One region of the Methylophilus sp. 'Pure River' genome, then DNA from elsewhere that is predicted to be linked to it. Evidence: predicted binding sites of a transcription regulator. Region 1 holds the regulator's gene; each other region holds the start of a gene.
The links. Region 1 encodes sigma-54, which starts transcription at its own class of promoters, with help from an activator protein. Its sites were predicted from a motif close to TGGCACNNTTCCTGCT; they were not measured.
Positions count from the first base shown of each region.

Region 1 (6,956 bases):
GCCATTATTTTATGCCACCTGCTTGACCTTATGGGCACTGCTGCAGTGGTCAACCAGCGTGCTGGCTGAAGAGTCAGACCGTGACCAGCCAATTGAGCTGGAAGCGGACACCGTGACGGTGAATGATGCCAAAAAAATCAGCATTTACACGGGCAATGTGATCCTCAACCAGGGCACCCTGCAAATCAAGGCCGACAAAATGATTGTGCGTGAAGACCAGGATGGTTTTCAGCACAGCACCTGTACCGGCAACCCGACCACATTCAAGCAAAAACGCACTGGCAAAGATGAATGGATGCAAGGCAGTGGACAGCGTATTGAATACAACGCACGCATGGACAAGGTACAGCTATATACCAACGCCTGGGTCAAACGTGGTGAAGACGTCGTCACCGGCGACTACATCAGTTATGACGCCAATGCAGAGTACGCCGAAGTGATTGGTGGCACCAAAGCCAACCCAAACGGCACTGCTGGCAGCCGCGTCAAAGCAACCATTCAGCCCAAAAACAAAACCACGCCGCCTGTGATTGATAACAAGCCAACCTCGCAACAAGGGCTGCGCATGAACCGCTCACTGCAAATCAAAGTGGAACCGGCACCTGCCGACGCCAATAATGAGCCCGCGAAAGTGCAACCTTAAAGAACGGCCTTATGCAGACAACAGCTTCACCAGATCATAACCATTTACGTGTCAGCCACCTGAAAAAGGCTTACCAGGGCCGCACCGTGGTCAAAAACACCACGCTAGAGCTACACAGCGGCGAAGTGATTGGTCTGCTCGGCCCCAATGGCGCGGGTAAAACCACCAGTTTTTATATGATTGTTGGCCTGGTCGCACTGGACGATGGCAGCATTACACTCAATGGCGCAGATGTGAGCCATTCCCCCATGCACGAGCGCGCGCGCATGGGACTGGCTTACCTGCCACAAGAAGCGTCCATTTTTCGCAAAATGACAGTGACCGATAATATTTTATCGATTCTGGAAACCCGCCCTTATACAGAAGAAGAACGCGAAGCGCGGCTGGAGTCCTTACTGGATCAACTACATATCCAGCATATCCGCCATAGCCAGGCCGTGAGCCTGTCGGGCGGTGAGCGCCGCCGAGTAGAGATTGCGCGCTGCCTGGCCACCGATCCGAAGTTCATCCTGCTGGATGAGCCGTTTGCCGGGATTGACCCAATTGCGGTGATTGAGATCCAGAAAATTATCCGCTACTTGAGCAGCCAGAATATCGGCATTTTGATTACAGACCACAACGTGCGTGAAACCCTGGACATTTGTGACCGGGCATATATCGTCAATGAAGGCGCAGTGTTTGCCGCTGGCACGCCAGACGAGATCATTCAGAACGAAGGCGTACGTGAAGTCTATCTGGGCAAGAATTTTAGGCTGTAACCAGTTATGAAGCAAAACCTGCAATTACGCATCTCACAAAACCTGGCGCTCACACCGCAGTTGCAGCAGTCTATCCGGCTGTTGCAGTTGTCGACGCTGGAGTTAAGCCAGGAGCTGGAAACCATCCTGCAGGAAAACCCGCTGCTGGAAATGGCCGATGGTGAAGAGGGCGAATTTGAAGATAACGCCCCCACCGCAACCGGGGCAGCAGAATCTGAGCTACCCGATGCAAGTTCGTTTGATGTCGCGACGCAAACAGAAATTACCGCGCCAGCAGAGACCTTGCGCGAAGAGTTGCACGAGGAGCTCGGTGGCAACGAAGGCGAGCAGGCCAATCTGAGTGAAGAGTTTTCACCGCCCGAGTTTGAGGACGACTATGAAGAGTTTGGCAGCACCAGCAACTGGGATGAAGCAGGCCGCAACAACCTCGATGATGAAGATAGCGACTTCTCCCGCCAGGATGCTAGCAACATCAGCCTGCGCGAACACCTGATCAACCAGATGCAACTGGCACACCTGTCTAAGCGGGACATGGATCTGGTGAAGTTCTTGCTCGACAGCATTAACGATGATGGTTATTTAGAGCAGGATTTACAGGAGATTGTCGACCTGTTGCCGCCAGAATTGGAAATCGAGTTACTGGAGCTGGAAACGGCACTGAAATTGATCCAGAACTTGGATCCGATTGGTGTCGGTGCACGCGACCTGCGTGAATGCATCCTGCTACAGCTGCAGGTACTGCCGCCTGAAACGCCTTATCTGCGCATTGCAATGGCGATTGCCAAAGACCACCTGGCATTGCTGGCCAACAAAGACTTTGTCAAACTGCGCAAGGTACTCACTTGCGACGAAGCTGCGCTCAAAGGTGCGCAGCAACTGATTCGCCAGCAAAACCCGAAACCCGGTAACGAGTTTGCCAGCTTTAGCCATGACCACTTTATTCAGCACGATGTGGTGGTCAAAAAAATCAAAGGCATCTGGATGGCCTCGCTCAATGACGGCGTGATTCCCAAGCTGCGCATCAACCAGCTCTATGCGGATATTCTCAAGCGCAACCGTGAAAGCTCTGGCCAATACCTGCAAAGCCAGATGCAGGAAGCGAAATGGATGATTAAGAATATCCAGCAGCGCTTTTCGACCATCCTGCGCGTCTCACAGGCGATTGTAGACAGGCAACGCAACTTCTTTGAGCATGGCGAAATTGCCATGCGCCCTTTGGTATTGCGCGAAATCGCCGAAGAGCTGGACTTGCACGAAAGTACGGTTTCACGGGTCACCACGCATAAGTACATGCTTACACCGCGCGGTGTGTTTGAGTTGAAATACTTCTTCGGTAGCTCGGTAGCGACCGATGCAGGCGGCTCTTGCTCAGCCACTGCGATTCGCGCCCTGATCAAGCAAATGGTGGCCGAAGAGAATCCGAAAAAACCACTGTCGGATAACCAGATTACGGACACTCTGGCGCAGCAAGGCATTGTCGTTGCACGCCGCACCATCGCCAAATACCGCGAATCACTGAATATTCCACCAGCCAATTTACGCAAATCGCTATAAAACAAAAAGGCCGCAATTGCGGCCTTTTTGTTTAACAGGCTTTTTATTTAATGGTGATTTTGGCAAACTTGCGTTTACCCACTTGTGCCACCACAGTCACGCCTTTAGCCAGCGGCAAGTTCTTGTCGTCGACCTTCACACTATCCAGTTTCACCCCACCTTGCTGCACGGCACGCATGGCTTCACTGGTGCTTTCCACCAAGCCCGCCTGCTTCAGTAACTGGCTGATGCCTATGCTGTCGCCATCAATCACCACTTCCACCTCAGGCACATCATCAGGAATACCGCCTTTGGCACGTGTCTGGAAGTCCTGCAGGGCTTTTTCAGCCGCGGCCTGGCCGTGAAAGCGGGCGACGATTTCTTGTGCAAATCCAACCTTGATATTGCGCGGATTGTCACCAGCAGCTACTTGCGCCTTCCACTCGGCAATCGTTTCCAGGGTAGCAAACGACAGCAGGTCAATGTAACGCCACATCAGGTCATCAGAAATAGACATTATCTTGGCAAAAATCGTCTCTGGCGCTTCGCTGATACCAATGTAATTACCCAAAGACTTGGACATCTTGTTGACGCCGTCCAGGCCTTCCAGCAGCGGCATCATCAGCACACACTGCTGTGACTGGCCAGCCTGCTTTTGCAACTCACGGCCCATGAGCAGGTTAAATTTCTGGTCTGTGCCACCCAGTTCCAAATCTGCCTGCAACGCGACAGAGTCATAGCCTTGCAACAATGGATACAAGAACTCATGAATCGCAATCGGCTGGTTGCCTTTGAAGCGTTTGGAGAAATCATCACGCTCCAGCATACGGGCCACCGTGTGGCTGGCTGCCAGCTTGATCATGCCCGCCGCCCCGAGGTCGCTTAACCATTTGGAGTTAAACACAATCTCGGTTTTGGCCGGATCCAGAATCTTGAATACCTGTTCGGAATAGGTATCGGCATTCGCCTTCACCTGCTCAACCGTTAACGGCGGACGCGTGGTACTTTTACCCGTCGGGTCACCGATCATGCCGGTAAAATCTCCGATCAGGAACAAAATCTGGTGCCCCAGATCCTGCAACTGGCGCAATTTGTTAATCAGCACGGTGTGACCCAAATGCAAGTCTGGTGCGGTCGGGTCAAACCCGGCTTTCACACGTAAAGGCTTGCCGGTTTTCAGCTTTTCAATCAGCTCCTGCTCAATTAATAACTCATCGGCACCGCGTTTGATAATCGCCAGGGCGTTTACAATGTCTGGACTCAGGGCTTCAGCCGCCGTTGAGGCTTGGTTTACGTCTGTCATAAAGATTCTTTTTTTGAGGCGCGCGTTGCGCACGCTTCGTCACGAAAGTAAAACAGGTATTTTAACGTAATCCCAGGCATTTCTGTAAGCAAGGCATGAGCAGTGTTACACTTATGCCTTATGAATTTTTCTGCCCCGCCCACTCAAACACGCCTGTTTATTGGCCTGATGTCTGGTACCAGTCTGGATGGGGTGGATGCAGTGCTGGTCGCACAACAAGACGGTCATCTGCAGCAACAAAGCCAGTTTTTTCTGCCTTATCCTGCGGATATCAGACAAATCCTGTTGGATCTGCACACCCCAGCCGTCAACGAATTACATACTGCCGCTATAGTGTCCAACCAGCTGGCCGACCTGTACGCAGCGGCAGTTCAAGGCTTATTGCAAACAGCAAATATCTCTGCCGCAGCTGTCACCGCCATTGGCTGCCATGGGCAAACCATACGCCACTGCCCAGACCTGGCCAACGGCCAGGCCTACACCTTGCAATTGGGCAACCATGCACGTCTGGCAGAACGCACAGGCATCACCGTGGTTGGCGATTTCCGCAGCCGCGATATTGCCGCTGGCGGACAAGGTGCGCCTTTGGTGCCCGCCTTTCACCAGGCCATCTTTGCGGCAGCTGATACCCATCGCGTGATCTTGAATATTGGCGGCATTGCCAACCTGAGTGATTTACCTATAAGTGGCAGCGTGACCGGGTTTGATTCCGGCCCCGGCAACTTGCTCATGGATGCCTGGACCCTGCAACACACCGGCCAGACGTATGATGCCGGAGGTGCCTGGGCAGTGCGCGGCAGCGTCAATCAAGCGTTGCTGGACGCATTGCTCGCTGAGCCGTATTTTGCGCTCCCCATCCCTAAAAGTACCGGGCGCGACCTGTTTAACCAAACCTGGCTCAACGCACACCTGCAAACCCATGCGGATACACCTCAGAATGTCGCCCGCACGCTGCTGGAATTGACCGCTGTGACGATTGCTCAGGCTTTAAAGCAACATTGCAGCGGTGCCACCGAGATTTATGCCTGTGGCGGCGGTGCACATAATCTTGCCCTAATAGACCGGCTGCAAACGCTATGCGGACTACCGGTACAACGCACCGACGTACTCGGCATTGGGGTCGACTGGGTGGAAGCCGTTGCCTTTGCCTGGCTGGCGCAACGCTGCCTGGATCATCAACCCGGCAACCTGCCTGCCGTCACCGGCGCAGCAGGGCCACGAGTGTTAGGTGCGATTTACCCAAATTAAACCAAAGACACCCTAAAGCAGTGCGAATGCACTCAACGTTTGATTTAAACTGGTGCAGGATTGAAGACGATTTTTTAACTTTTCCATGCTCATTTCTGCACAAGCACCCATATTCAAAAACGATTGCGTATAATTTAGACAACCTAGACTTAAAGACAGAGTACGTTATGGCTACCAAAGCGACCATTACATTTGACAACGACAGTGCTGCAATTGAATTACCCGTCTTAAAAGGCTCTTTGGGCACAGATGTGATCGACATCCGCAGCCTGGGCAAACACGGCTACTTCACCTTTGACCCCGGCTTTATGTCTACCGCCTCGTGTAACTCGGGCATCACTTTTATCGATGGTGAACAAGGCCTGCTGTATTACCGCGGCTACCCGATCGAGCAACTGGCAGAAAACTGTGACTTCCTCGAAGTCTCATATCTGCTGCTCAATGGCGAATTGCCAGACCTGCAACAGCGTGAAGAGTTTGTCGGCACCATCCGCCAGCACACCATGCTGCACGACCAGATGAGCAATGTATTCCGCGGTTTCCGCCGTGATGCCCACCCGATGGCCGTCATGATTGCCGTCGTCGGCGCCATGGCAGCGTTTTACCCCGACAATAACAACGTGGCAGACCCGGAATCGCGTAAAGTAGCCGCCATGCGCCTGCTAGCCAAAGTGCCAACAATCGCCGCCTGGAGCTATAAATACAATATCGGTGAGCCATTCATGTACCCAAAAAACAAATTGGGTTACGCTGAAAACTTCATGCACATGATGTTCGCCACGCCATGCGAAGAATACGTGCCCAACCCTATCCTGGCCCGTGCGTTTGAACGCATCCTGATCCTGCATGCGGATCACGAACAAAACGCCTCAACCTCGACTGTGCGCCTGGTAGGCTCCAGCGGTGCCAACCCGTTTGCCTGTATCGCGGCCGGGATCGCTTCATTGTGGGGTCCGTCACATGGTGGCGCCAACGAGGCCACACTGAACATGCTGGAAGAAATTGGCGATGTCAGCCGCATTGGTGAGTTCATCAAGCGCGCCAAAGACAAAACCGACAGCTTCCGCCTCATGGGCTTTGGCCACCGTGTTTACCGCAATATGGATCCACGCGCCTCTATCATGCGCAAGACCTGCCACGAAGTGCTTAACGAACTCGGACTGCATGACGACCCAATGTTCAAACTGGCTATGGAGCTGGAAAAAATCGCACTCGAAGATGAATACTTCGTTTCGCGCAAACTGTACCCCAATGTAGATTTCTACAGTGGCATCGTCATGCGCGCGATGGGCATCCCCAACTCCATGTTTACCGCCATTTTTGCCCTGGCGCGCACCGCAGGCTGGATTTCACAATGGTGCGAAATGAACGCAGACCCCGACCAAAAAATTGGCCGTCCGCGCCAGTTGTATGTCGGTTCAGAGCGCAGGGAGTTTGTACCGCTGCACCAACGCTAGCCACTGGCTGCATC
Region 1 covers NZ_JBKOUE010000009.1:81,141-88,096, forward strand. The annotation lists gene lptA (lipopolysaccharide transport periplasmic protein LptA) at 1-643, shown strand, start outside; gene lptB (LPS export ABC transporter ATP-binding protein) at 655-1,401, shown strand; gene ACIDE9_RS11720 (RNA polymerase factor sigma-54) at 1,408-2,955, shown strand; gene tyrS (tyrosine--tRNA ligase) at 2,999-4,237, opposite strand; gene ACIDE9_RS11730 (anhydro-N-acetylmuramic acid kinase) at 4,358-5,485, shown strand; gene gltA (citrate synthase) at 5,653-6,942, shown strand.

Region 2 (6,956 bases), on a different contig from region 1:
TTTCGCCGTTAAACACGATCTTGCCGCTCAACTGCGCCGCTTCGACCAGCTTTAAAATCGAGAGTGCCGTCACGGTTTTACCCGAGCCAGACTCACCTACCAATGCGAGCCGCTCGCCGCCTTGTATGCTCAGGTTCAGTTGTTCAACCACGGTTTTCTGGTCAAAACGGGCCGAGAAATTCTCTATGGATAATAATGGCTGTGTCATTACAACGCCCCACCTTGTCTGGCATCAGAAATGCGGGTATCCAGCGCATTACGTAGCGCCTCGCCGGTAAAAGTCAGTAACAGCAAGGTCAGTACCAGCACACTAAAAGAAGACAATGCAATCCACCAGGCGTCGAGGTTTTCCTTGCCTTGTAGCAGCAGCTGCCCCAGGCTGGGCGCCGGTGCGGTCACGCCCAGGCCAAGAAAATCCAGGCTGGCCAGCGCCATAATGGCGGCGCTCATACGAAACGGTAAAAAGGTGATCACCGGTGTCAGGCTGTTAGGCAGAATATGGCGCCAGATAATCTGTGTGTTGGATAAGCCCAGCGCCCTGGCAGACTTCACATACTCAAGCTGGCGATTACGCAAAAACTCGGCGCGCACATAATCAGACAAAGTGATCCAGCCGAACAGCGACAACAATCCAAACAGCAACAGCAAGCTGTGATCAAAAATCGAGGCAAAAATAATCAGCAGATACAGCTCTGGCATGGAGCCCCAGATATCAATCAGGCGCTGTATCACCAAGTCGGTCTTGCCAGCAAAATAGCCTTGCACGGCACCAAAAAAGATCCCCAGCACAACACCCACCGCAGTCAGGCCTAGCGCAAACGTGACTGAGACGCGGAAGCCATAAATAAGCCTGGCCAGGATGTCATAACCGGCAATATCGGTACCTAGCAGGTTTTCATCATCCGGCTTGCCAGGATAATGCTCGGCCTTGGAAAAATAGTTGAGCGTGTCGTAGTAATAAGGGTTGAGCGGGTAAATAGCAAAATTGCCCGCTTTGCTCAGTTGCGCCTTGATAAACGGGTCATGGTAGTCGGCCTTAATAGGTAAATTGCCGCCGAAGACAGATTCCGGATACTCATTGAGCAAAGGGAAATACCATTGCTGCTCATAATGCACCACCAGCGGACGGTCATTGGAGATCACCTCCCCGGCCAGGCTGAGCACATACAGTGCCACAAATACAATCAGGCTCCAGTATCCCAGGCGATTGCGTTTGAAACGCTGCCAATTACGACGGGCAGGAGAAAGATGGGGAATAACTTGACTCATGATGACTCCGGCCTTACGAATCTTGACGATCAAACTTGATGCGGGGATCCACCAATACGTAAGCAAAATCGCCCAGCAACTTGATGAACAATCCCACCAAGGTAAACAGATATAGCGTGCCCAGTACCACCGGGTAATCACGGCTATTGATGGATTCAAATGAAAGCAGGCCCAGGCCATCCAGCGAGAACAACGTCTCAATCAGCAGGCTGCCGGTAAAAAAAGCCATGATGAACGTAGCAGGGAAGCCCGTGATCAAGGGCAGTAAAGCATTTCTGAACACATGCTTCCACAACACCTGGCGCTCGGACAAACCTTTAGCGCGTGCGGTCAGCACATACTGGCGGCGGATTTCTTCAAGAAAGGTGTTTTTCGTCAGCAGTGTTTTGAACGCAAACGTGCTGACGACGGAAGCCGTCACCGGCAAAGTGATATGCCACAAGTAATCGGTGGTTTTGGCCAACGGGCCGAGTTCCGCCCAGTTATCCGAAGTTAAACCACGCAGCGGAAACACGTCCCAGAACGACCCCCCGCCAAACAGTACAATCAACAGCACGCCTAATACAAAACCAGGGATAGCATAACCAAACAGCACCAGGAAACTGGTGATAAAGTCAAAACTGCTCCCAGCCCTGACCGCTTTGGCGACGCCTAATGGCACGGCAATCAGGTAGGTCAGCGTAAACGTCCAGATGCCCAGTGCCACTGAAACACCTAATTTATCCTTAATCAGATCCCAGACACTCTGATTACGGAAATAACTCTCACCCAGGTCAAAGCGGGCATAATTCACCAGCATCTGCCAGTAACGTTCCAGCACAGGCTTATCAAACCCATACAAAGCAGTGAGTTGTTCAACCTGCTGCGTATCAATGCCCTGCCTGCCACTGTAACTCCAGCCACCTGTGCTGGCAGAACCATCAGCACCTGAGTGTGTGTCTTGTGCATTGATTTGCGCAATGGCACTATCGACCGGGCCACCGGGCACAAACTGGGTCACCAGAAAAGTGAGTGTCATCACCCCGATCAGGGTGGGGATCATCATCAGCAAACGTTTTAACAGGTAATGCCACATATTATTTTCTAAGAGATCAAGGTTGATGACTACATCAGATCGATGAGGTATTGCAGTTTCCGTACCAACTGTTGATTTCTTTCTCAGGCGACAACTAAATTAAACTTATTTATTTAAAATCAAAAGGTTAAAGACATCTAAAGATAAGAGCACAAGAGAAGTGGAACAGGACGTGTGATGCGCTGCCAACAGCTGCGGATGGCAGCTGTTGCAGGAAATACATTTAAAGAAACACTGAATCAGTGATTAGGCGTGGTAAACCAGATGCGGCGGATCAGGCCATCTTTTTGCACGAACTGGTGCCAGACAAACGCGGCCAGGTGCAGGCTCAACAATCCAGCCAGCACATAGGCCGTCACACCATGCCAGCCCATGATCTGGTGCGCCAGATCCTTATCGACTGGAAACAGTGGCTCCCAGTGAAATACAAACAGGTTAAAACCGTGATTGAATGCACTGGCAAGCAACCCTACGCCAGGCACAATCAGGATCAGCGCATAAATAACAATATGGGCGTAATGCGCCAATTGCACCTGCCAGCGGCTACCGGGCACATGCTCTGGCACAGCATGCGTGAGCCGCCAGTAAATCCTGAACAGCACCAGCGCAAACACAATGAGCCCGAATGATTTGTGATAGTTGTAAATCAGTTTGCGTAACGGGGTTTTAGGCAGCTCTGGCATAAAAAAGCCAACCACGAGCAGGCCGATAATCAATACGGCAACTAGCCAATGCAACACAATGGCAGTGTTGTTATATCGTTTGGGAACGAGTGTATGCATATAACCCCTTATTTTGTATGCGGATTGTGTGGCCGGTTCAAGCTCAGGTTTTCGCGATAGGTTTTGCCTTCATACTCCTTGCGGAAGATGCCACGGCGTTGCAACTCTGGCACCACCAGACGCGTAAAATCTTCCAGGCCTTTGATTGAATATGGCGGCACCACATTAAAGCCATCGGCCCCTTTTTCGACAAACCATTGCTCTATGGTGTCTGCCACGGTTTTAACCGAGCCGATGGCTTGCAAATGGCCACGCGCCACGCGGAATTTCAGCACCAGTTGACGAATCGTCAGGTTCTCACGCCTGGCTAATTCGAGTTGCTGCTGGAAACGGCCACGGCCATTTTCACCTGGGTCATAAGGTAAATCTGGCAATGGGCCATCGAGTGGATATTGAGATAAATCCTGGCCGCCGAATTCGAGGTCAGAGAAATCAACCAGTGCCTGCAACTCACCATATTTGTCTTGCGCCTCCTGGTCAGTTTCAGCGACGACAACATTCAGGCCAGGCGTAATTTTGAGCTGGTCTTCAGCGCGGCCATATTTGGCCATGCGTGATTTCACGTCAGCATAATAGGCCTTGGCGACTTCCAAAGAGGTCGCAGAGCTATAGGTCATCTCCGCTTCGCGTGCTGCAAACTCACGGCCAGTGTCAGAATTACCTGCTTGCACAAATACCGGGTAGCCTTGAATCGGTCGTGGGAAATCCAGCAGGCCTTCTGACTTGAAATACTGGCCGTTAAAATTGACCGGATGGCCCGAAGCCGGATCATAAAATTGCCCGCTCTGGCGGTTAGGGTGGTCAAAGGCATCGTCGTCCCAGCTATCCCACAAGGCCTTGGTTAACTGGATAAACTCACTGGCGCGCGCATAGCGCTCCTCATGGGTAATCGGTGCTTCTATGCCAAAGTTTTTGGCCGTGACCGGGTTCAATGACGATACCACGTTCCAGCCCGCACGGCCACCGCTCAGGTGATCAAGCGAAGTAAACTGGCGCGCGACATTGTAGGGGTCAGAGAAGTTAGTATTCACTGTCGCAACCAACCCGATATTTTTGGTGTGTGCGGCAATCGCGGATAACAAGGTGAATGGCTCGAAGTGAAAGTTGTTCGGGTTTTTGACTGCCTGTTTGTCTATCAAGCCCGAGCGACCAATAAAGTCAGCCACAAAAAAAGTATCAAACTTGGCGGCCTCGGCGATCTGGGCTGCGCGTATCCACCACTGCAAATCCGGACGGCCATTCTCGGTCCAGGTCGGGTGCAACCAGCCTGCCGGATGGTGCCCATAACGCAGTAAAAATACATTTAAAACCAGTTGTCTGTTTTTGGGTTGACTCACGATTGTGCGCTTTCAATAAAAAGTCGGGCGCAAGCTGACCTTGCTCCCGACTCACAGGTGAATGAAGTTAAGCTGCTTTTTGCTTGAGCAGATCGGCAATAAAACGACCTGAATATTGCTTGGCTTTCTCTACCAGGCCGGTGCGCTTCCACTGCACCTCAAGTGCGCCTGGGGTGTACTCTTTGGCACCACCAATTTGCTCGGCCAGTGACTGGAAGCGTGCAGCTTCTTCAATCAGCAGAACCAATTGCGAAGTACCGATAATGCCTTTGCCCCAGATATTGGCGCCGCCGTTGGATTCCAGCAAAGCAGGGGGGGGTGCCAGCTCAGGATGTTGATCCAGGCGCTCGGAAATAATCGACAACACGCTGCGTGTGCGGTCGAGGTGGTTAGGAATCTCACGTGCCAGCAAATAACGTTGCGCGGCGACATACAAAATCGGGAAGTTGATTTGTGCCAGTGACCATGCGGCCAGGTAAGGCGTGTGTGCGTGAATCACAGTGTCGGCATCAATGCGCGACTCGTGCAGGATATGATCTTTCTTTTCAGAGAACGTATCAATGCTCACGACCGGATCACGCGAACGCTCCCATGGCCATGGAAAGCGGATATTCAGCAACTTATCCTGGCCAGGAATTTTGTGCGTGATATGGTAAGTCCAGGTCGCCGACAAGGTACCGGTTTCTTTCAGAAAGTTGAACGAATGCAAAGCGTCAGCCTTGGCCTGTTCTACATATTTAATTAAATCTGCTTCTGTGACGATGTCGCTCATGGTTTAGTCTCCTGTTTTAGATGGTTTTGCCGACTATCCCGCTGCAAACAACATGCCAACGCAGGTATCGCGCTATCGAACCAGGGCAGCGATGCTGTAGGTCATTGATTTTTAATCATTAGATGATCACCTTAGCTGCCAGATCTAAAAACTTTCACCACGCCACAATCAACATCATTCTGTTTGCCAGGCAACAGAATGGCCATATTTTGTTGCTGATACAACAAATCCGCCAGTCACCTCACAACACGATGTAATGACATATTTCACCACCGTTTATCGCCGCGAAAAAACACCTCTGGCGACATAAGAAAACAGAGCACTGACAGGCACGAGAAGTGTTCCATCAGCAACATTCGCGACCACAATTGTTTGACTGGATTGTTGCTAACAAAACAATTGCCACGTTTGTCCACCATGCATAAAAAAACAATTTTCCTTTAAAAATCATGAGACTAACAACCACAAGCATGACTGGCATGATTCATGCCATTGAGGTTACAACACTTGTTTAAGTGCACTATCTCAACTCAAGGGAACATTATGAAAAGAATTAAAGACACCATCGGCGGACAACAGCCGAGCAATGTATGGAAACAAAGAACTGTCAAAGCCGCTGTATTAAGTGCTTTTGCCGGCTCGTTAGCATTGAATCCAGCCTGGGCGGCAGAAGAAGAAAAAGTAGTGGAAAGCCAAGAAGCCCAAACGTCAGAAACTGCCGAGAACAAAAAGCCTGAAGAAACCCAGGCACAAGAGTCCTCCTTGGGTAGCGTCACAGTGACAGCCAACAGACGTAAAGAAAACGCACAAAAAATCGCTACGCCGATCACCGTGCTTAAAGGCAAAGACCTGCTGGACCAGGGCGTAGGCCGCTCTGCACAAGAGGTCTTTAACTATGTACCTAACGCCACTGCTGTTGGCCAGCAACATGGCCGTCCACGCTGGTGGATCCGCGGTATTGGTGCAGGCCAGCAACAGCTCGATCTTGCCAGCCCGATTGGTTTTTACCAGGACGAAGTATATATCAGCAATGCCTCTGCGACTGGCTTCCCGCTGTTTGACCTGGAGCGCGTAGAGGTACTGCGCGGCCCGCAAGGCACCAAATACGGCAAGAATACGACAGGCGGTGCAGTGAATATCATCTCGCAAAAACCTTCATTGAAAGAAGGCAAAAACGACGACTATATCAAGGCCGATTACGGTACATTTAACGATAAAGTACTGCAAGGTGGTTTTAATGTGCCGTTGATTGAAGACCGTTTGGGCGCACGTATTTCGGTCTACCAGGAAGATATTGATGGCCGTTTTAATAATATTTTTAACGGCACCAAAGATGGTGGCCTGCAAGACGGTGCGATTCGCGGCCAATTATTGGGCAAGATTTCTGACGATGCCGAAGCCTTGTTGAATGTGCATTACCGCAAATACAAAACGGATGGCACCATTCTCAACACCAACAGTTATGCCGCGAATGGCGTATTACGTGGTGGCTATGCACCAAGCACCGGTTATAACGATGTCAGCACTAACGCAGACAACTGGAGCAACACCTCACAAACGGGTGCCAGCCTGAACTTCAAATGGAATGTAGGCAAATTGGCACTCACCTCCATTACCGGGTTTGAAGGCTATAAAAACGAATCCTTAAGCGATAACGACAACACACCGCTGGAGCTTTCCCGCCAACATGTGGACAGTGAAACACGCCAGGTATCGCAAGA
Region 2 covers NZ_JBKOUE010000007.1:137,892-144,847, forward strand. The annotation lists gene ACIDE9_RS10105 (ABC transporter ATP-binding protein) at 1-208, opposite strand, end outside; gene ACIDE9_RS10110 (ABC transporter permease) at 208-1,269, opposite strand; gene ACIDE9_RS10115 (microcin C ABC transporter permease YejB) at 1,283-2,344, opposite strand; gene ACIDE9_RS10120 (cytochrome b) at 2,584-3,126, opposite strand; gene ACIDE9_RS10125 (LLM class flavin-dependent oxidoreductase) at 3,135-4,463, opposite strand; gene ACIDE9_RS10130 (class II aldolase/adducin family protein) at 4,531-5,235, opposite strand; gene ACIDE9_RS10135 (TonB-dependent receptor) at 5,779-6,956, shown strand, end outside.
Region 2: ACIDE9_RS10130 (class II aldolase/adducin family protein) is a predicted target of sigma-54. The motif match lies at 5,278-5,293, and genes of this name have one in related genera.

Region 3 (6,956 bases), on a different contig from region 1:
CGCCAGGGCAATGATTTGGGGCCATCTTACCGTTCGGCCATTTATTATGCCAATGCCGCACAAAAAGCGGAGGCAGAACAACTGATCGCCGACATGAATGCCACGCAGATCTGGCCCGGGAAGGTCGTCACAGAAGTCACACCTGCCAGCGATTTTTGGCTGGCCGAGCCTGAGCACCAGGATTATTTAGTGAAATATCCGACCGGCTATACCTGCCATGGCTTGCGGCTGGATTGGATTTTGCCACAAGACCGCGCAGCGGCCATGTGGCTATAGATTATTCAGGAGTGACGGCGGGTGGCAGCTTGCTTGCAGGCGCAGGCTTGCGCGGCTTGCCGCCAGTCCGTCGACCAGAATGATGTAGAAATGTCGCCAGCTCGTTGAGCGCCAATTGGTAAACCTCGCGCTTGAACTCAATCACATCTTCGAGTGGCACCCAGTATTCACTCCAGCGCCATGCATCAAACTCAGGATGCTCAGTCGCACGCAGCGACACATCAGAATCGCGGCCGGTCAGGCGCAACAAAAACCAGATTTGCTTTTGGCCCTTGTAACTACCGCGCCATTCACGTTTAATCCAACTGGTAGGCACTTCATAGCGCAACCAGTCGCGCGTACGGCCCAGAATCTTGACGTGCTCAGGCTTGAGGCCCACCTCTTCCATCAGCTCACGATACATAGCTTGCTCCGGCGTTTCACCATATTTGATGCCGCCTTGCGGAAACTGCCACGCATGCTCTCTGATACGCTTGCCCCAAAACACCTGGTTATGTGCATTGCAAAGCACAATCCCAACGTTCGGACGGTATCCATCACGATCTAACATAAAAAACTGCCTTCAATATTTGCTGCAATTTTTTCACACTTTGCCCTTTAATGAAAGGACAACCATCATGCGACTGCCATAAAAGTATGCGTGTTTTGCTCAAAAAAAAAGCTCACATCTGTGAGCTTTTTTACTGATGTCCTGAAAAGATCAGGATTTCATACGACGTGCAGCCAAACCACCAACGACCAACAGGCCAGCAAACATCATGGCAGACTTATCTGCTTCTGGCACTGGAATCACGGTCATGTTGACAAAAGTGTAATCAGACTGGTTATCACATTTTTTGCAATGTGAATCAGGATAGCCTTTGACTGCAGTGAACACAATGCTGTCTACAGAGCGGAAACCAAACGGATTATTCAACTGCCACGCACCTGTACCGCCATCAACAGCACCACTACCGATGGACACGACTGAGCCTTCGCCAGTCCAGGCCGCTGTGTGCACGCCAGTGGCTGTCAGGTAGTAAACACCTGTACCACCGTCAGCAAAGCTCACCAGCATTTTTGCTACTTCTTTAACATCTTTATATTCTGGGCCGTCAAACAACAACGCCAGGTTAATAGAAGAAACAATCACTTCTTTAGAAAAAGTACCGGTCAATGTTTCACCAATATCAATTTCGTCATTTGTTCTGCCACCGGCGATACCCACACCTGTGATCCCAGCCTGGGTTTTTTTCTGAAAAGTGTTACTACCAACAAAAGTAGCGGTCGTACCATCAGCAAAGCTAGTGGAATAGCTGGTTTGGCCATTCACAAAATTGCTACCAACCACGGTACCTGTGGTCAAGGCAAAGGCAGACTGCGCCGTTGCCAGCATCGAAAACGACAGCAGCAACTTAAGGCCAGCATCAAATATTTTTTTCATTGTGACTCCCTTGGTTTCAATTAAAGTTTAATAAAGTTAAATTTTCATGCAGATTTTAAGTCAAACGGCTACCCGTATAAAATAGTCCATTAGGGCCACAGGGAAATATCCCGTTTCTTTTCATACATTTACAAACAAACCGCGAAACCCCCATAATAAATTTATGGTTATATAATTAACAATGCTGTCAACCTTACACACTCACAATCGTTTGTCGGTCATGCGCCTGCTTTTCACCTCTGCCATCAAATTACGCAAACAAGCTTCGGCATCGTTTCTTTGGCTAGCATTATTGGTATGGATCCCCCAATCATATGCTGGCAGCCTGGCTTACATCACCAACCAGGGCAATGACACGGTCTCCGTTCTGGATACGCAAAAAAAACAGGTCACACACACGATTGAGGTCGGCAAAGCACCCGTAGGTGTCGCCATTGCCACCAAACAACAGCGCGTCTATATCAGCAATGCCAATAGCCAGACGGTTTCAGTCATCAACAGCGCAACCCAGCAAAAAGTGTATGACATCCCCGTACACGTGCAAGCCGTCGGCATCGCCCTCAGTCGCGACGAAAACACCTTATATGTAGCCGATTGGGGTGGCGAGCAAGTGATTGCGATAGACACCGCACACCCTGACAAACAAAAAGCCTTCAAGGCAGGCAAAACGCCCTCGGGGCTGCTGGTGAGTGCAGATGACAAAAAACTGTTTATTGCCAATCGCGATAGCAATGATGTCACCGTGGTAGACACCAAGACACTCAAAACCATCGCGCAAATTCCAGTTGGGCTACACCCCTTTGCACTGACACTCAGCCCGGACGCGCGCACCTTATTCGTCGTGAATGTTGTCAGCAACACACTCACTGTGTTAAACGTAGATACTTATCAGTCCAGCACAGTCAAAACCGGGCAACATCCTTATGGTGTGGCCATCAGCCCCGATAGCCGCTGGGCTTACGTCAGCAACAATCATGCAGAAAGCGTTTCAGTGATTGACCTGAGCAATGGCAAAACCGTGAAAACGATCGCTGTAGGCGAGTTTCCGGAAGGCATTGAGTATGACAAAACAACCAATCAAGTCGTCGTCGCCAACTGGGGCTCGGACAACGTTTCGCTGATTGATGCACACACCAACACCGTCACGCACACCATTGCCAGCCCCAAACTGTGCCGGTCATTTGGGCAATTTATACTTCAGGCTAAATAAAATTTGTTTTTTTCACAGGATGCCCCATGAATTAGTCGCAAAGAAGCCTTTTTTTAGGTAAAGTCTCGGGTTGTTTTTAAAACTCCAAGACCGCCTACTTTTATCAAGTACCGCTTATCTTTTTAGTTTTGAAAGTCTGTAAATATCAGGAGAAATGTAATGAAAAAAATTCTAGGCATTATTGCTGTTTCTTTATTGCCGTTGATCCCTCTGACTGCTGGCGCACACGGTGCGGCTGCGTTACGTTTTGAGAAAACCGTCACCATCAAGGCAGCACCGGCAAAAGTCTGGGCATTGCTCAAAGACTTTGGCAATGTACAAGCTTGGCACGCAGGCGTTGAATCGACTACTGTAGAGCAGAAAAAAGATGAAAACGGTGATGACGCAACTTACCGCACCGTTAAACTGAAAAACGGCGGCGTCATGTATGAAAAACTGCGCTCTGCCGATGACGCAGGCATGCGCTTGAAATATGAATACGTGATTGAAAAAAGCACCTTGCAAGTGTCTAACTTTTACCCAAGCATCACTGTGACCGGCAGCGGCAACGAAGCAGTGGTAACGGTTAAAGGCAGCTACACCCGTGCTGACTCCTCAAACATCCCAAAACCTGAACAAAATGACGACGCTGCCACCAAAGCAGTCAACGACTATTTTGACGCTGGTCTGGAAAGCCTGAAAAAGGTTGCCGAATCGGGAAAGTAATTAGCCAGGGTTCTGGTAAGCGCACGCAAGGCAACAGTAAACCCTGGTGGAAGTTCTGGTAAGTCTTACGTTGTAAACAACAGTTTTTTGCAAATGCAGTGCTTGGTCAAAAGCTAAACACTGACACCAAATAAAGGGATTGTGTACCACACAATCCCTTTTTTGCATCTGAAGCACTCGCTCTGCCCCTGACCAAAAACATCACTTGCATTGCCAAAGATTGGCGATCGCTGTCACTTTACGTCATCTTTCATTTTGCCAACCTAACCAAAAATTCTCGAATTCAATTCGAAGAAATAAAGCATAAAAACCCTTTAATTCATATTTTTCAACAAGTTATGGAATACAACAAAGAGCTGGCACACCTGTTGCTTTAGGGTTTAGCGAACACTGTTGGAAAAGCAGTGAATGAAACAGTAGATGTTCACTTTAAACTTGACTCAAAAGGAAAACATGATGAAAAAACACGTACAACAAGGTTTTACCCTGATTGAATTGATGATCGTTGTTGCCATTATTGGTATTTTGGCTTCTGTAGCGATTCCGGCTTATCAAGATTACACACGCGAAGCGGCAGACTCGGCATGTTTGGCCGAAGCCAGTGCATATGCAAAAAGTTCGCTGGCTGCCCTCACTGTCGGTCGCCAAGTAAACGATCACAGACCATCAGCATGCAATGCGATTACGACGCCAACAGCTGCAACCACAACATTTAACCCTGTTCCAGCTAGAAATGCTGGTACAGGCAGAGTAATTACATGTGATATGTCTCAAGGTGCAACATGCACCAGAGCTGCGTCTTAACCAATCTAAAGAAATAAACGAAAGCCCGCAAATCGGTGCTTTCGTTTATTCAGGCTCAGCAAGAATCGAGCATAAGCTCAAAATATACCTTCAAAACAGTTCGCGCTTATTCTGGCTTATTTAAGCTAGCAGTTCTTGCGCGTTAATTACTAATCGCTGAGCAAAGTTGAACTTAAACTCTCAGCGTTTGCCAGCCCCCCCCAATATCGACATCACCATCTATACTGTACTCCTGTAATGTTAGTGAGTAGAGGCTTAAGTAACGTTATAAAAACTTGCAGGTATAGCTAAGTTAATTCTTAAATATTAATTAAAATAAGCACTTTATTATTCAATTGAAAATTTAAGCCCAAGCCATGTTAAGTAACGTTGTTATTAATTCAGAAAGCCATAACAAGGCATGCATCATCTGGCTACACGGTCTAGGCGCTGATGGCCATGACTTTGAGCCTGTGGTGCAAATGCTCAACCTGCAGCATATTAAATTTATCCTGCCACATGCGCCGTATCGCCCCGTTACATTGAATAACGGTTACGAGATGCGTGCCTGGTATGACATTTTTGGGTTGCAGTCAGAAAGCACTCAAGATGAAGTTGGCATCAACAATATGCAGGTAACAATAAATGCCATGATTGAAGCAGAGATTGCACGGGGCATTCCGTCGCAACGTATTTTGTTGGCGGGCTTTTCACAGGGTGGCGCAATGGCCTTGCACACAGCAACGCGCTTTGATCAACCCTTGGCTGGCGTATTGGCGCTCTCCACTTACTTGCCTTTGACGAATCAGCTCACAGAAAAACAGCATCCTGCCAATCAGCAATTACCGATCTGGATGGCACATGGACGTCAAGACAGTGTCATTACCCTGGCGACCGCGCAATCGTCGCGACAAACACTAGAAGCAGCAGGTTACGCAGTGGAGTGGCACGAATACGATATGCCGCACAGTGTGTGTGAAGCCGAAATTGACGATATCCGCCAGTTCCTGCTGCGTGCTTTACCCGTCTGAGCCATCCTTCGCACACATGAGAATAATCCCGCAAGCAGGGGGAGTTTTGTTAAAATAGCTGGCGTTTTCACAGGCTAATTTTCATGAGTGCTTCCAAAAAGTCACCGACCACGGTGAATGACCAACAAACCTTTGCTGAGCGACTGGCAGCGCTGGAGTCCATCGTTAAAAACATGGAGTCAGGTGAACTGCCACTGGAGGCCGCATTAACGGCTTACACCGAAGGCATGCAACTGTTGCAGGTTTGCCAGGAATCACTGCAACAAGCCGAACAAACCGTGATGATCTTGAACCAGCAGCAACAGCTGACTCCTTTTGAGGCCAATTAACGCGCCTGCTTTCTTTTGTCTTTCGTCATGACTCAGCCTCCATTTGTTTTTGATCATTGGGCCAGCGCACATCAGCAACGCGTTGAAGAGGTATTGTCACGTACGCTGCCAACTGAGGGCACGTTGCCTGGCCGCCTGCATGAGGCCATGCGTTATGCAGTGCTGGGCGGCGGCAAGCGCGTGCGCGCATTGTTAAGTTATGCCGCAGCAGAACTGGCGGGTGCAAGCCCTGTCGCGGCGGATGCGTCAGCAGCGGCAGTGGAACTGATCCACGCTTTTTCACTGGTGCATGATGATATGCCGTGCATGGACGACGACGACCTGCGCCGAGGCAAACCAAGTTGCCATAAACAATATGACGATGCGACTGCCTTGCTAGTGGGCGATGCACTGCAAAGCCAGGCCTTTGAATGCCTGGCCAGCACCAGCGCACCGCAAGCGTTAAAACAAGTGCAGGTATTGGCAAAAGCGACGGGCTCACGCGGCATGTGTGGCGGCCAGAGCATAGACTTGCAAAGCACAGGCAAACTGCTGTCACGTGAGGCATTGGAAACCATGCACCAGTACAAAACAGGCGCCTTGATTGAAGCGGCAGCCTTACTGGGTGCCTATGCTGCGGATTACACGAAGCAGCCACTCATTACCACCTTAGAACAATATAGCCAGCATATGGGGCTGGCTTTCCAGGTGGTCGACGATATTTTGGACGCCACCGCAGATACACAAACCCTGGGCAAAACTGCTGGCAAAGATGCCTTGCAGGAGAAATCGACCTACGTCAGCCTGCTTGGTTTGGAAGAAGCGAAAGCACTGGTCAACAGCTTGCATGCGCAAACATTGCAGTTATTGGCGGACTTTGGCCCGCAGGCAGACCCGCTACGCGGCATTGCCAAATTTATTTGTGAGCGCCCATTTTAATCATGACTTCGCTGCTGTCCCGCATTGACTCCCCTACCGACCTCCGCACTCTGGAGCGCTCGCAGCTCAAAGTGCTGGCCGCAGAACTACGCGCATTCCTGATTCAAAGCGTATCGCAAACAGGCGGCCATCTGTCGTCTAACCTGGGGGTAGTAGAACTCACCATCGCGCTGCATTACATCTACAACACGCCGGACGACCGTTTGGTATGGGATGTCGGCCACCAAACCTACCCGCACAAAATCCTGACTGGCCGCCGCGAAGCCATGTCCGGCTTGCGC
Region 3 covers NZ_JBKOUE010000004.1:97,823-104,778, reverse strand. The annotation lists gene msrA (peptide-methionine (S)-S-oxide reductase MsrA) at 1-276, shown strand, start outside; gene ACIDE9_RS05895 (RNA pyrophosphohydrolase) at 278-826, opposite strand; gene ACIDE9_RS05890 (hypothetical protein) at 977-1,699, opposite strand; gene ACIDE9_RS05885 (beta-propeller fold lactonase family protein) at 1,920-2,909, shown strand; gene ACIDE9_RS05880 (SRPBCC family protein) at 3,069-3,614, shown strand; gene ACIDE9_RS05875 (pilin) at 4,068-4,418, shown strand; gene ACIDE9_RS05870 (alpha/beta hydrolase) at 4,775-5,428, shown strand; gene xseB (exodeoxyribonuclease VII small subunit) at 5,512-5,757, shown strand; gene ACIDE9_RS05860 (polyprenyl synthetase family protein) at 5,785-6,675, shown strand; gene dxs (1-deoxy-D-xylulose-5-phosphate synthase) at 6,678-6,956, shown strand, end outside.
Region 3: ACIDE9_RS05875 (pilin) is a predicted target of sigma-54. The motif match lies at 3,972-3,987, and genes of this name have one in related genera.